2 regions of the Pseudomonas sp. 10S5 genome follow, and region 2 is predicted to be linked to the other one. Evidence: predicted binding sites of a transcription regulator. Region 2 holds the regulator's gene; the other holds the start of a gene.
The links. Region 2 encodes FliA, which starts transcription of late flagellar genes. Its sites were predicted from a motif close to CTAAAGTTTNNNNNNNNNNNGCCGNTAA; they were not measured.
Positions count from the first base shown of each region.

Region 1: the regulator FliA is predicted to act here: its motif matches at 3,890-3,917, upstream of motA (flagellar motor stator protein MotA).

Region 1 is NZ_JASJVL010000002.1:182,758-189,623, forward strand. Features, by position in the region: gene QN378_RS02300 (molecular chaperone) at 1-157, opposite strand, end outside; gene asd (archaetidylserine decarboxylase) at 345-1,208, opposite strand; gene rhdA (thiosulfate sulfurtransferase) at 1,258-2,073, opposite strand; gene QN378_RS02315 (HDOD domain-containing protein) at 2,242-3,777, opposite strand; gene motA (flagellar motor stator protein MotA) at 3,985-4,836, shown strand; gene motB (flagellar motor protein MotB) at 4,840-5,871, shown strand; gene rsgA (small ribosomal subunit biogenesis GTPase RsgA) at 5,970-6,866, opposite strand, start outside.
Region 2 is NZ_JASJVL010000001.1:217,157-224,022, reverse strand. Features, by position in the region: gene QN378_RS01025 (chemotaxis response regulator protein-glutamate methylesterase) at 1-259, opposite strand, end outside; gene QN378_RS01020 (chemotaxis protein CheA) at 311-2,521, opposite strand; gene QN378_RS01015 (protein phosphatase CheZ) at 2,553-3,341, opposite strand; gene QN378_RS01010 (chemotaxis response regulator CheY) at 3,361-3,735, opposite strand; gene fliA (RNA polymerase sigma factor FliA) at 3,992-4,732, opposite strand; gene fleN (flagellar synthesis regulator FleN) at 4,729-5,562, opposite strand; gene flhF (flagellar biosynthesis protein FlhF) at 5,673-6,866, opposite strand, start outside.

The sequences.
Region 1 (6,866 bases), on a different contig from region 2:
GATAAAGCAAGCGAGCGGTCTCACCTAGATTGGCTTTGGGCAGAACGGCAATCCAGCGTTTCAAGTCACGCGGCGTAGGCTCGCAAAACGACAGACTCAACTGCGTCGGCGAAGGCATAGGCGCGCGCAACGACAGATGAAGACTTGAATTACTCATTTGCTCGGGAAACTCCAATCACGCAATGGCTAGAGCGGTTGCTCATTCTAAACAAAGCCAAGTCCGACAACCGACTCTAGCAGCATCGGCTTGCGCTGGCTGCTTTCTATGGTCTTTTATCCGCCATGGCTGTCAGATTGTTCCTAACAGCCTATCGGTGTGATGCTGCTAACGGCGTGACTTGATGTCATGCCTGGTTAGCGTGGCCGAGCGCTTGACCCATTTGAACCGAGCTGAGAGCGCCCAGTTGTCCCGCCCAATTCACCTGATTGGGTCCAAACAACACAATGGCAGTTGAGCCGAGTTTGAAGTGTCCGAGCTCTGCTCCCTTTTCCAGGTGAATCGGTGCACGAGCGGTTTCGTCGTAGCGTACTGTTTTCAGTTCGCGCTTCGGGGGAGTGACCAGACCGGCCCACACGGTCTCGATCGAGGCAACGATCATTGCACCCACCAGAACGACGGCCATCGGACCACACTCGGTATCGAACACGCAGACGACCCGTTCGTTACGGGCAAACAGCTCGGGAACGTTTTCGGCTGTGGTCTGATTAACCGAGAAGAGGCGTCCAGGAACATAAACCATTTCACGCAAGGTGCCGGCTAATGGCATGTGTACACGGTGGTAGTCTTTTGGCGACAGATAGACCGTTGCAAACTCGCCTCCCATGAATGGCGCAGAAAGATTGGCATCGCCACCCAGAAGTTCAAGCACGCTGAAACTGTGACCCTTGGCCTGGAAAATTCGACCATGCTCAATAGGGCCCATTTGGCTGATTGCTCCGTCAGCAGGGCTGAGAATCGCACCCGGAGTTTGATCCAGCGGTCGAGCACCTGGCTTTAATGCACGGGTGAAAAAATCATTGAAGTGATCGTAAGCAGTCAGGTCTTCAACCAGCGCTTGCGTCATGTCCACCTGATAGCGCCGAGCAAACCAGGCAGTGAATGCATTTTTGAACCACCGGACCCGGCATTCGGCTACGCAGCCGGCCAGACGGGACAGCAGATGGTGCGCAAGAAAGTATTGGCTGAAGATAAACAAACGCTGTTTCATTACATTTCCTAACATGTTCTTAATAAATAGCTACGGTTTGCAGCGTGTCTTATTTCTCGATTGGCGTATCGGGATGGTTGCCCCATTCACCCCAAGAGCCCGCGTAGCCTTTTACCCGGGGATAGCCCAGCGCCTTGGCCACCAAATAGGTAAAGCCTGATCGGTGGTGGGTCTGGCAGTGGGTAATGATCTCTTTGTCCGGGGTAATGCCTAGCCTTTCGAGGATTTGCGGCATGTCCTTACGAATACGCAAGTTACGTGTAGGGTCCATGCCAGCGGTCCACTCGAAGTTCACTGCGCCCGGAACGTGACCGGCTTTAGCCGCGAGGACTTTTTCACCGGAATATTCAGTAGGTCCGCGTGCATCCCAGACGGCCAGATCTGCCGCACCCAAACGACTCTGTAAATATTCGCGAGTTGCAGTGGGTTCCCCGTGCAAAGTCAGTGGCACCGGGCCGCCAACGGTCTCTGGAGCCTCGGTCGACAGGGGCAGGTCTTCACCCAGCCAAGCGTGCAGGCCGCCATCCAGATAGTGGTAGTGCGAGTGACCAATCACATCTAACAACCAAATGAAACGTCCGGCCCACCCGCCACCCTCGTCGTCGTAGACCACATAAACTGCTTTGGAGTTATGCCCTAGCTCGCCGAACAACACTTCCAGTTGGGCGAGCGAGGGCAGTAACCCCGGTGCCGGTGCCTGCCCCTGTTGGGTGCGTTTTGGGTCAACAAAATGTGCGCCTGGAATATGTCCGGCGCCATAGCGAGCGCTGCTGGTCAGGTCGATGAGGATCAACTCAGGCGCGTCAAGACGGGACAGCAAGTCGCTGGGCTCTATGACTAACGGCAAGCTAGAGAATTCAGACATGTGAGATCTCCAGAAAAAAGAGGCGAATTGTAGCTTAGAGATCCCATCGCCGTCTCTGACAGCTGTGCCTGACGCCCGCGTAGGCGCACCGGGCTTAACTTAATTACGTTACAAGATGCCGCCCGGCCTTCGACGCCGCCCGTGGGGCAACCGCCTGATTCGGAGACTTCAGACTTTGCGATTGCTGAAGCTGCTAAGTGCGCGTTCGATGCATTGCGAGGTTTTGCCGAATGCCTGGACGCTGATTTCCGAAAGAGGTCCACCACCCTGATCCGCAAACACCAACATCACCACTCGCTCTTTGCTGCTGAGCGAGCGCAACAATAAATGGTCGCCGCTAAACAGGCTTTTTAATCTTGCGGGCAGCAAAGCTGAAAATTGAGCATTATTCGCGGGCGTCAGGCGTAATTGAGTCGGCTGAGCCAATAGGCGCTGCAACACCGTACTCTGCGCGATGTCCAGTGTCAGGTGCATGGCGTCCTTTTCCAACCCGGCAATTTGATGGACACGTAAAACAGTCATATTACGATCAATCATCAGCAGCATGACGCGCTGCATACCGCAGGCAACCAGTGCGTCGCGGGCAAGTGTTGTGAGGTGCATGGCATTATTGAATCGACTAGGTTCCTCCAATAGCTCGGTGCAATACTTTCGCCACTGGTGTAGAGCTTCGGCTGAGGGTGGAGGGGCGGGTAACATTCCACGATGAATACGCCGTGTTTCCGCTGGCCAAATGAGCGCCTCGGCAGGGTGCCATAGCCCTGTCGCATAATGTTTTCGAGCGCTTTGTACTGCTTGTTGATGTACTTGCTGTTGAAGTTCATCCAGCGAAATTTGCAGGTAAAGGCAGGTCAGCGTTTGCCAGCGCAGGCTGTGCGGGCTGTCCCAGGCTTGTTGTGCAGACAATGCAATGCCGTTTGCGAGAAGGATTGTATTGGCGGGCTGATTAAGCCAGCGACGCAGTGCGGGGTCTGCGTCGAGGCATTGCCTCTGATGCAATGGATTCAGATGGTCGCGAGCAATATGCAATGCTTTAACCAGCAGCCGACGCTCATTGATCAGCGCGTTATAGCCCTGAGTTACCCAGATGGGTAGACGCCATGCGACGGCCAGATTTTGGCATAGCTTGAGCAGGCTAACCCCGAACAATGCGTTCTCGACAATGCGCGCCGACTCACCTTTGTGAATTACGCGTAGCTCCCATTCTTCAAGCAGTTTCGGGTGCGCGAGAGCCATCGGCCAGAGCGGAGACAAAAACAGCAGGCTACCCCAATGTATATCCTGCCATAGCCGCGCCAGGCGGCCGGCGAACAGACCGTTGGCCTGCTGCATTGCATGTTGGCTGATCATTTGAAATTGTCGCAAATTCGGCGAAATATCTTCGAACTCCAGGGCCGGTAGACGTTGCAGGAGCTCTTCTGTCCGCTTCAGACCCAGACGGTTAATTGCCACCTCTAGACTTTCCGCTGGCTCGCTCAAGCCCATGCTGTGATGGTTGACCTCGCGCAAAACGCTGAGGACCAACGAAGGGCTTTCCTGCATCAATTCAGCGATGTCGCGTAGCGACCGACGGTTATCACCAAGCGCGCTCAGTACTTGGGCGTGGCTGTCGATTGGTACCGGCAGGCGAATCGCGTCCAATTGTTTGTGCCATGCGTCAAGGGTGCGTGGAATGGGGAGCGGTGCTGATGCTTCTGGTGGCATTGCAGGCGGCCTGTACGGCTAATAATTAGGACAAATATTGGATGCAACACTCATGGCATGTCAGTGCAAGCGCCCTGCTACTAGGGTCGAACTGGCTTTTCGCCTGAACTGACTATAGTCTGGCGCACTTACGCCGATAAGTAGAAGAAGAGTTTCAAGAACTTCCACTCATGATCTCGAACCCTACTCAGTAAGAACTCTCTCTATATGGCTAAAATTATCGGCATTATTGTCGTTTTCGCGAGCGTTCTCGGCGGATACGTCCTGTCACACGGCAAGATCGGGGCATTGATCCAGCCTTTCGAGGTCATGATCATCGGTGGCGCCGCCTTTGGAGCATTTCTTCAGGCCAACCCCGGTTACATGACCATGCATGTGATCAAGAAATCGCTGAAGATGTTCAGCTCCCGATTTTCTCACACGTTTTATCTGGAAATCCTGGGTCTGGTCTACGAAATTCTCAACAAAAGCCGCCGCGAAGGCATGATGGCGATTGAAGGTGACATCGAAGACGCCTCGGCCAGTCCCATTTTCGCTAAATACCCTGGCGTGCTCAAAGATGAGCGTATGACCGCTTACATCTGCGACTACCTGCGGATCATGTCATCAGGGAATATGGCGCCGCACGAGCTTGAAGGCTTGTTCGACATGGAACTGCAAAGCATGAAGGAAGAGCTTGAGCATCCTTCGCACGCGGTTACCGGTATTGCTGACGCCATGCCCGGTTTCGGTATCGTTGCGGCCGTGCTAGGTATCGTGGTGACCATGGCGTCGTTGAGTGATGGTGATCAGGCTGCTATCGGTACGCACGTGGGTGCGGCGCTGGTGGGTACGTTCTTCGGTATTCTTGCTGCGTATGGTTTCTTTGGCCCGTTGGCAACGTCCTTGGCTCACGATGCCAAGGAAGAACTTAATGTGTTCGAGTCCATCAAGGCCTCGCTGGTTGCCTCAGCGTCCGGTATGCCGCCTTCGCTGGCGGTGGAATTCGGTCGCAAGGTCTTGTACCCCAAGCACCGACCTAGCTTCAGTGAGCTTGAACAAGCGGTTCGCGGTCGCTGAGTCATGGAAAATAATCAGCCAATAATTGTCAAGCGCGTCAAGCGCTATGCCGCTGGGCATCACGGCGGCGCATGGAAAATTGCATTCGCCGACTTTGCGACGGCGATGATGGCGTTCTTCCTGGTGTTGTGGCTGATGTCCTCTGCAACCCCTCAGCAAAAAATTCAGATTGCCGGGTACTTCAAAGACCCTATAGGGTTCACCGAAAGCGGCACGCCTTATGTTATTGATTTGGGCGGCTCGCCCGCGCTGGCGCCGGACAAGACTCTCAACCCTGAGGTCAAGTCCGAACCGCAGCCGGATAAAATCAAGACCGAGACCGACCAGTCTGAAACACTGGCGGAACAAGTTGAGCAAGAACGCTTGGATATGCTCTTGCAAGAGCTGCAGGCTAAGGTCGATGAAAATCCGCAGTTGAAGAAATTCAAGGACCAGATTCAATTCGAGATTACTCAGGATGGTTTGCGCATCCAAATAATGGATGCGGAAAACCGGCCGATGTTTGACATTGGCAGTGCGCGCTTGAAACCATATTTCGAAGACATCTTGTTGGCCATGGCCGACACCATTAAAGCAGTGCCGAACAAGATCAGCATTAGCGGTCACACCGACGCGACGCCCTACGCAGTCAGTGGCGAGTTCGGTAACTGGGAGTTGTCGGCGAACCGGGCTAACGCGGCTCGTCGGGCGTTGGTTGCAGGTGGTTATCCGGAACCGCAGGTGGCAAGGGTTGTAGGCTATGCCTCGTCATCCTTGTACGACAAGGAGCATCCGCAAAGCGCGATCAACCGTCGCATCGACATTATTGTACTGACGAAGAAAGCTCAGCAGCGTATCGACGGAACATTGTCACCGTCGCTGAACGGTACCGCTCCCGCGCCTTCACCCGCTACCGGACCCGTGACGCCGGACGCTCCTGCCTCAAGCGCGCCGGTTCCGGTTAATCCCGATGAGGCTGTGCAGCCACATGAGCTTCGGCAAAAGCTCAACATTTTTGAAGACAACGCATTGAAGATAGATCAGCCCAAAAAGTAGTTCTTGTTCCGTTTCTCTGTAGAGCCAGCTTGTTGGCGAAGGGCAGTGACGTGGTGAGGGTCAAGGCGGCATCTACAGAAAACGTTGGACAGGCCGAGTCAGTAACTGTTTTCCGGCAGGCTGGCGATGATTGAGCGGTAGCTGTTCATCCTCTGCTGCTGCACGCGACCTTCTTCCAGGGCCTTGAGCAGTGCGCAGCCGGGCTCACGGTCATGTTTGCAATCGCGGAACCGGCAGGTGCCGATCAAGTTATTGAACTCGATAAAACCGGCTTCCACATCTGAGCGACTGACGTGCCCCAAGCCAAACTCGCGAATACCAGGGGAGTCGACCAGATCGCCGCCACGCGGGAAGTGGAACAGGCGGGCAGTGGTCGTGGTATGCGTACCTTGGCCGGACTGTTCCGAAAGCGGCCCTACACGTGCTTCGACTTCTGGCAGCAAGCTGTTTACCAGCGATGATTTGCCCACCCCGGACTGACCCACAAACACGCTGATTCGCCCATCCAGCTGATCTTGCAGCTGTTGCATGCCGTCGCCTTGGTGTGCAGACACCTCCAGTAATGGATAGCCCAACTGCCGGTAAACCGCCAGCAATGCGTTCAGCGCCGGGGCGTTCTGATCGTCGATCAGGTCCGCTTTGTTCAGCAGTAACAGGGGGCGGATGCCTGCATGCTCAGCCGCAACCAGATAACGGTCGATCAGGTTGGCATGAGGTTCAGGCAAGGGAGCAAAGACGATTACGATCATATCGACGTTGGCAGCCACAGGCTTCAGCTGACCACGGCTGTCCGGGCGACAAAGCTCGGTAGTGCGCGGCAATTGCGCGACGATGACGCCGATGCCTTGATTGCCAGCACGCCAGACGACTCGGTCGCCAGTAACCAAAGCGGGCAGGTTGGCGCGCAAGTGGCAACGGCAAACCTGGCCGGCCTGTTCACCTTCTTGCACTTCGACTTCGACCTGTACGCCAAAGTGCGCGATGACTAGCCCGGT
Region 2 (6,866 bases):
CATGGGTCAGCGAGGAAAACATCAGGACTGGTGTCGGAATGCGCTGCATGATGTGTCGCACGGCCGTGATGCCGTCCATCATTGGCATCTCGTAGTCCATGGTTATCACGTCAGGCTTGAGAACCAGCGCTTGTTCGATTGCTTCCTTGCCGTTAGTTGCAGTACCGACAACCTGAATATTGGGATCAGCAGAAAGAATTTCCGAGACGCGGCGGCGGAAAAAACCAGAATCGTCCACCACAAGCACTTTAACTACCATAAACACTCCGTAGGGTATTGCGGGCGTTTATCACCACCCGCAAACCCAGAATCAAATACGCCGAGCGGCGTAGCGCTTGAGCATGCTCGGTACATCGAGAATCAAGGCAATCCGCCCATCACCGGTAATGGTGGCGCCCGACATGCCCGGCGTTCCCTGTAGCATTTTGCCCAGCGGCTTGATCACCACTTCCTCCTGGCCCACCAGCTGATCGACAACGAAGCCGATGCGCTGAGTACCCACGGAGAGAATCACGACATGACCTTCCCGTTGTTCTTCATGGGCAGCCGAAGCGACGAGCCAGCGTTTGAGGTAGAACAACGGCAAGGCTTTTTCACGAACGATGACCACTTCCTGGCCATCGACGACATTGGTTCGCGACAAGTCGAGATGGAAAATCTCGTTGACGTTGACCAATGGAAAAGCGAATGCCTGGTTGCCCAACATCACCATCAGGGTCGGCATAATCGCCAAGGTCAACGGCACCTTGATGACGATTTTCGAACCTTGGCCCTTGGTCGAGTAGATATTGATCGAACCATTGAGCTGGGCGATTTTGGTTTTCACCACGTCCATGCCCACACCACGCCCTGACACGTCGGAAATCTCGGTTTTGGTCGAAAAACCCGGCGCGAAAATCAAGTTGTAGCAGTCGGTGTCGCTCAAGCGGTCAGCGGCATCTTTGTCCATCACGCCACGCTTCACGGCGATGGCACGCAAAACACCAGGGTCCATACCTTTGCCGTCATCGGAAATCGACAGCAGGATATGGTCGCCTTCTTGTTCCGCCGAAAGAATCACGCGACCGCAACGCGCCTTGCCCGACGCCTCTCGCTCCTCCGGGGACTCGATACCATGATCGACCGCGTTGCGCACCAAGTGGACCAACGGGTCTGCAAGCGCCTCAACCAGGTTCTTGTCCAGATCGGTTTCTTCGCCCACCAGTTCCAGGTTGATTTCTTTCTTCAACTGACGCGCAAGATCTCGGACCAACCGCGGGAAGCGTCCGAAAACTTTTTTGATCGGCTGCATCCGCGTTTTCATCACCGCGGTCTGCAAATCTGCGGTAACCACGTCCAGGTTCGACACTGCCTTGGACATGGCTTCATCGCCACTATTGAGGCCCAAACGAACCAAGCGGTTACGCACCAATACCAGCTCGCCCACCATGTTCATGATTTCGTCGAGGCGTGCGGTATCGACTCGCACGGTGGTTTCAGCTTCAGAGGCTGCAGGTTTTTCCGGCGCGGCTTTGGCCGGGGCAGCGACTGCCCTGACAGGCTCGGGCACATGCGCGACAGGAGCAGCGACGGGCACGGGGGCAGCGGCGGGCGTCGATGCGGCGATCTTCGCGACCGCTTCAGGCTCGAACTTGCCCTTGCCATGCAGCTCGTCCAGCAGTGACTCGAATTCGTGATCGGAAATCTGATCGCCACCGGGCGCTTTGTTTGGCGCAGCGACGGCTGCCGGTGCCGTGACTGCCAGTGCATCTGCAGCGAACGCCCCCTTGCCATGCAACTGATCGAGCAACGCTTCGAACTCGTCGTCGCTTATGTCATTGCTAACGGGGGCGGCGACCATAGCCACAGGCGTGATAGGTTTTGCATCGGCGGCAAACTTGCCTTTGCCATGCAACTGATCGAGCAGCGAATCAAATTCAGCGTCGCTGATCTCGTCGCTGGCAGCAGAACCACCGGCATACGCTGCGACCGGAACCGCCACTGTTGGAACTGATGCCGAGGCTTCCGCTTGCGCTTTGACCGCATTGAGCGAATCGAGCAATTGTTCGAATTCGGTATCGGTGATGTCCACAGGGGTGTCGGCCGGTGTCGGCTCAACACTGACTGGCACGGCGGCAATACTTGCTTTGGCGACCGGCTCAGCCAGACGTGCCAATGCGGCGAGCAATTCTGGAGTGGCCGGGGTCACATCGGTACGTTCACGCACTTCGGTGAACATCGCGTTGACTGCATCCAACGCCTCCAAAACTACGTCCATCAATTCCGAGTCGACGCGACGCTCGCCCTTACGCAGGATATCGAAGACGTTCTCGGCGATGTGGCAGCACTCCACCAACTCATGGAGTTGGAGGAAGCCGGCGCCCCCTTTTACAGTGTGAAAACCGCGAAAAATCGCATTGAGCAACTCCGCATCATCAGGACGGCTTTCCAGCTCGACCAGTTGCTCGGACAATTGCTCGAGAATTTCGCCGGCCTCTACCAGAAAATCCTGAAGGATCTCTTCATCGGCGCCGAAGCTCATTGGGTGCTCCCTAAAAATTCAATCAATCGACCTAGAAGCCCAGGCTGGATAGCAGATCGTCAACATCATCCTGACCGGATACAACGTCTTCACGCTTATCGGCATGAATCTGCGGACCTTCACCCTGAGACAGATTTTTTTCTTGATCTTGTTCTGTACGGATCGATTGATGGTCATGTTCGATCCCTGCAAAGCGATCGACTTGGCTGGCCATCAGCACCAGTTTGAGCAAGTTGCTTTCCACTTCCGTAACCAGTTGCGTAACGCGCTTGATCACCTGACCGGTGAGGTCCTGGAAGTCTTGAGCCAGCAAAATATCGTTGAGGTGGGCGGAGACTTCGCGGCTGTCTTTCTCGGTACGCGCCAAGAAACCCTCGACACGTCGAGCCAGTTCGCGAAACTCTTCGGCACCGACTTCGCGACGCATAAAACGCGCCCAATCCTCACTCAAGGCACTGGCTTCAGTACTCAGCCCGCTCATCAGTGGCGTGCTTTCTTCTACCAGATCCATTGTGCGGTTAGCCGCATTTTCAGTCAGCCGGACCACATAAGACAGACGATCAGTAGCATCAGTAATCTGAGAAACTTCTTTGGCTTGCGGCATGTTCGGGTCAATTTGAAAATTGACGATCGCATTGTGCAGCTCACGGGTCAGTTTGCCGACTTCCTGATACAGGCCCCGGTCACGTGTCTGGTTTAGCTCGTGAATAATTTGTACCGCGTCGCCAAAGCGCCCTTTTTCAAGGCTTTCGACCAACTCGTGTGCATGTTTCTTCAGGGTCGACTCGAAGTCGGCCTCGGTTGAATCTGTGTGCTCCATAGAGCCCCCGCGGCGGACATCAGCTATTGACGCGCTCGAAGATCTTTTCGATCTTTTCTTTCAGCACTTGGGCCGTGAAGGGCTTGACCACATAACCATTAACACCAGCCTGAGCGGCTTCGATAATTTGGTCACGTTTGGCCTCGGCCGTCACCATCAATACTGGCAAGTGTTTGAGACGATCATCTGCGCGTACGTGGCGCAACAAATCGATACCGGACATGCCAGGCATATTCCAGTCAGTCACCAGAAAGTCGAAGTTACCGCTTTGCAGCATCGGCAACGCAGTAGTCCCGTCGTCCGCTTCTGCCGTGTTGGTGAACCCAAGGTCACGCAACAAGTTTTTAATGATCCGCCGCATCGTTGAGAAGTCATCAACGATGAGGATTTTCATGTTTTTGTCCAAGTCGACCTCCAAGCAGTCTTTAACGCATTCAGCACCTGAATACGCTGTTCAATCAAAACCGGCACAGCACACCTGGGCTGCACGAAAACGACGACGGGCTTGGTAAATCAACACGCCGGAATCGGCACAGAAAGGCCCAAGGGACTTTCTGACCGGCTTCCGCCTAGTCTTATGCTTCGCACGCAACGCTTTGCACAGCCGGCTTACGGACAATCCGCGACCAATAGGGGTCACGCTTTGCCCATCAACGCGCTCGCCATTCTCCCAAACGCCCTCGCAAACGAGCTGCGCACTGGCTGTGTAACTGACTGACCCGCGATTCGCTAACCCCCAATACCTCACCAATTTCTTTGAGGTTAAGCTCTTCGTCGTAGTACAGCGCCAACACCAGACGCTCACGCTCCGGCAAATTGGCTATGGCATCCGCTAACGCGGCCTGGAAGCGTTCATCCTCCAGATCGCGTGATGGCTCAAGCTGAGCGCTTGCGCCATCCTCGTGCAGCCCTTCGTGTTCGCCGTCCTGTAAAAGGTCGTCGAAACTGAACAATCGACTGCCCAAGGTATCGTTCAAAATCCCGTAATAATCATCAAGACTCAATTGGAGTTCGGCCGCAACTTCGTGATCTTTAGCGTCACGACCTGTTTTAGCTTCAATTGATCTAATCGCGTCACTGACCATGCGCGTATTGCGGTGCACTGAACGCGGGGCCCAATCGCCCTTTCGCACTTCATCGAGCATGGCGCCACGGATACGAATCCCGGCATAAGTCTCGAAACTTGCGCCTTTGGTGGCGTCATATTTGGTCGAAACTTCAAGCAAACCAATCATGCCGGCCTGGATCAGGTCTTCAACTTGTACACTGGCTGGCAAACGGGCCAGCAAGTGATAGGCGATACGTTTCACCAGCGGCGCATACCGCTCGATCAGCTCGTACTGGGAGTCCTTGGACGCCTTGCTGTACATGCGATAGCCGCTGGCTGTCATAGGACCGGTCCTGCACTCGTCTGATGTACGAGCCGTTCAACGAAAAACTCAAGATGTCCACGCGGATTGGCTGGCAACGGCCAGGAATCGACTTTCTGCGCGATGGCCTTGAAAGCCAAGGAGCATTTGGAACGTGGAAAAGCCTCGTAAACTGCCCGTTGCTTTTGCACGGCCTTGCGTACGCACTCGTCGTAGGGCACCGCGCCGACGTATTGTAAGGCAACGTCGAGAAAGCGATCTGTGACCTTGGTCAACTTGGCGAACAAATTGCGGCCTTCCTGAGGGCTTTGTGCCATGTTGGCCAACACTCGGAACCGATTCATGCCGTAGTCGCGGTTCAGCAGCTTGATCAATGCGTAGGCGTCAGTAATAGACGTTGGCTCATCGCACACCACTAGCAGCACTTCTTGAGCTGCGCGCACGAAACTTACCACTGACTCGCCAATACCGGCTGCTGTATCAATCACTAGTACGTCGAGGTTGTCGCCAATATCGCTGAACGCCTGAATCAGCCCGGCGTGTTGCGCAGGCGTCAGGTGAACCATGCTTTGAGTGCCTGAAGCCGCTGGCACGATACGAATCCCGCCAGGACCTTGGAGCAACACATCACGCAGCTCGCAACGCCCCTCAATCACGTCGGCCAGCGTCCGTTTGGGGGTAAGACCCAGCAAGACATCGACGTTTGCCAGACCTAAATCGGCGTCCAGCAACATGACGCGGCGGCCAAGCTCTGCCAGCGCCAGTGATAGATTCACTGAAACGTTTGTCTTGCCAACGCCACCCTTGCCGCCGGTTACTGCGATGACCTGTACGGGATGCATGCTACCCATTTTAGTTCTTTACCTTGACTTGCTTAGACCGAGGCCACATCAACGATTGCGCTTGCGTTGTAGGAACAACGTCGGCGCCCCTTGATGCAGGTACATTCCAATGTCTTGCCTTACCCAACCCGCTTGTTCGGGCTGTGATAAAGATCCGCGAACATATCCGCCATAGCTTCTTCGCTTGGTTCTTCCTGCATTTGCACGCTGACCGCACGACTGACCAGCTGGTGCCTACGCGGCAAATGCAAGTCGTCCGGTATACGCGGTCCATCCGTGAGATAAGCCACTGGTAACTCATGACTTATCGCCAAACTCAACACCTCTCCCAGACTGGCAGTTTCGTCCAGCTTGGTGAGGATGCAGCCCGCCAGCCCACAGCGTTTGTAGCTATGGTATGCAGCAGTTAGAACTTGCTTCTGACTGGTAGTTGCTAACACCAGATAATTACGTGCTTTGATACCCCGACCCGCAAGACTTTCCAGCTGCATACGCAGGGCTGGATCGCTGGCTTGCAGGCCGGCGGTATCAATCAACACCACTCGCTTGCGCAATAGTGGTTCCAACGCTTGGCCCAACGACTGGCCAGGGTCAATATGAGTCACCGACACATTGAGGATCCGACCCAGGGTTTTAAGCTGTTCCTGAGCACCAATCCGGTAGCTATCCATGCTCACCAATGCAATGTTCTGAGGACCGTATTTCAAAACATAGCGTGCGGCCAGTTTCGCCAGGGTCGTGGTCTTGCCCATACCAGCCGGGCCTACCATGGCGATCACACCACCTTCTTCCAGCGGCTCTACATCCGGGGTCACAATCATCCGCGCCAGGTGAGCCAACAACATGCGCCAAGCTTGACGCGGCTCTTCAATGTCAGTGGTCATCGCCAGCAAGTCCCGCGACAGCGGACCCGACAAACCAATGCGTTGCAGGCGACGCCACAGGTTGGCCTGCTGCGGCCGACTGCCTTGAAGCTGATTCCAAGCCAGCGAACCAAGCTGCACTTCGAGCAATTCACGCAGGCCGTTCAGCTCTGAACGCATCGACTCATAAGCTTGTAGCCCGATCATCGGCTCGCTGGCAGCGCTTGCCATCGGTGCCGCAGTAGCGCGTCGAGGCTCTTCGAAGGTCGGTTCTATGTGCGTCTCGCCAGAATCCGAGGATGCGCCGGTAAACAAATGGCGGTTGATCAACGAATCATTGTCACCACGGTTACCCAGCTCAGCCTGAGCAGAGACAATGCGCGACTGGGTCTTACGCAATTCGTCTTCAAGCTCAATGTTCGGTACACGTGGCGCCAGTGCGGAAAGCTT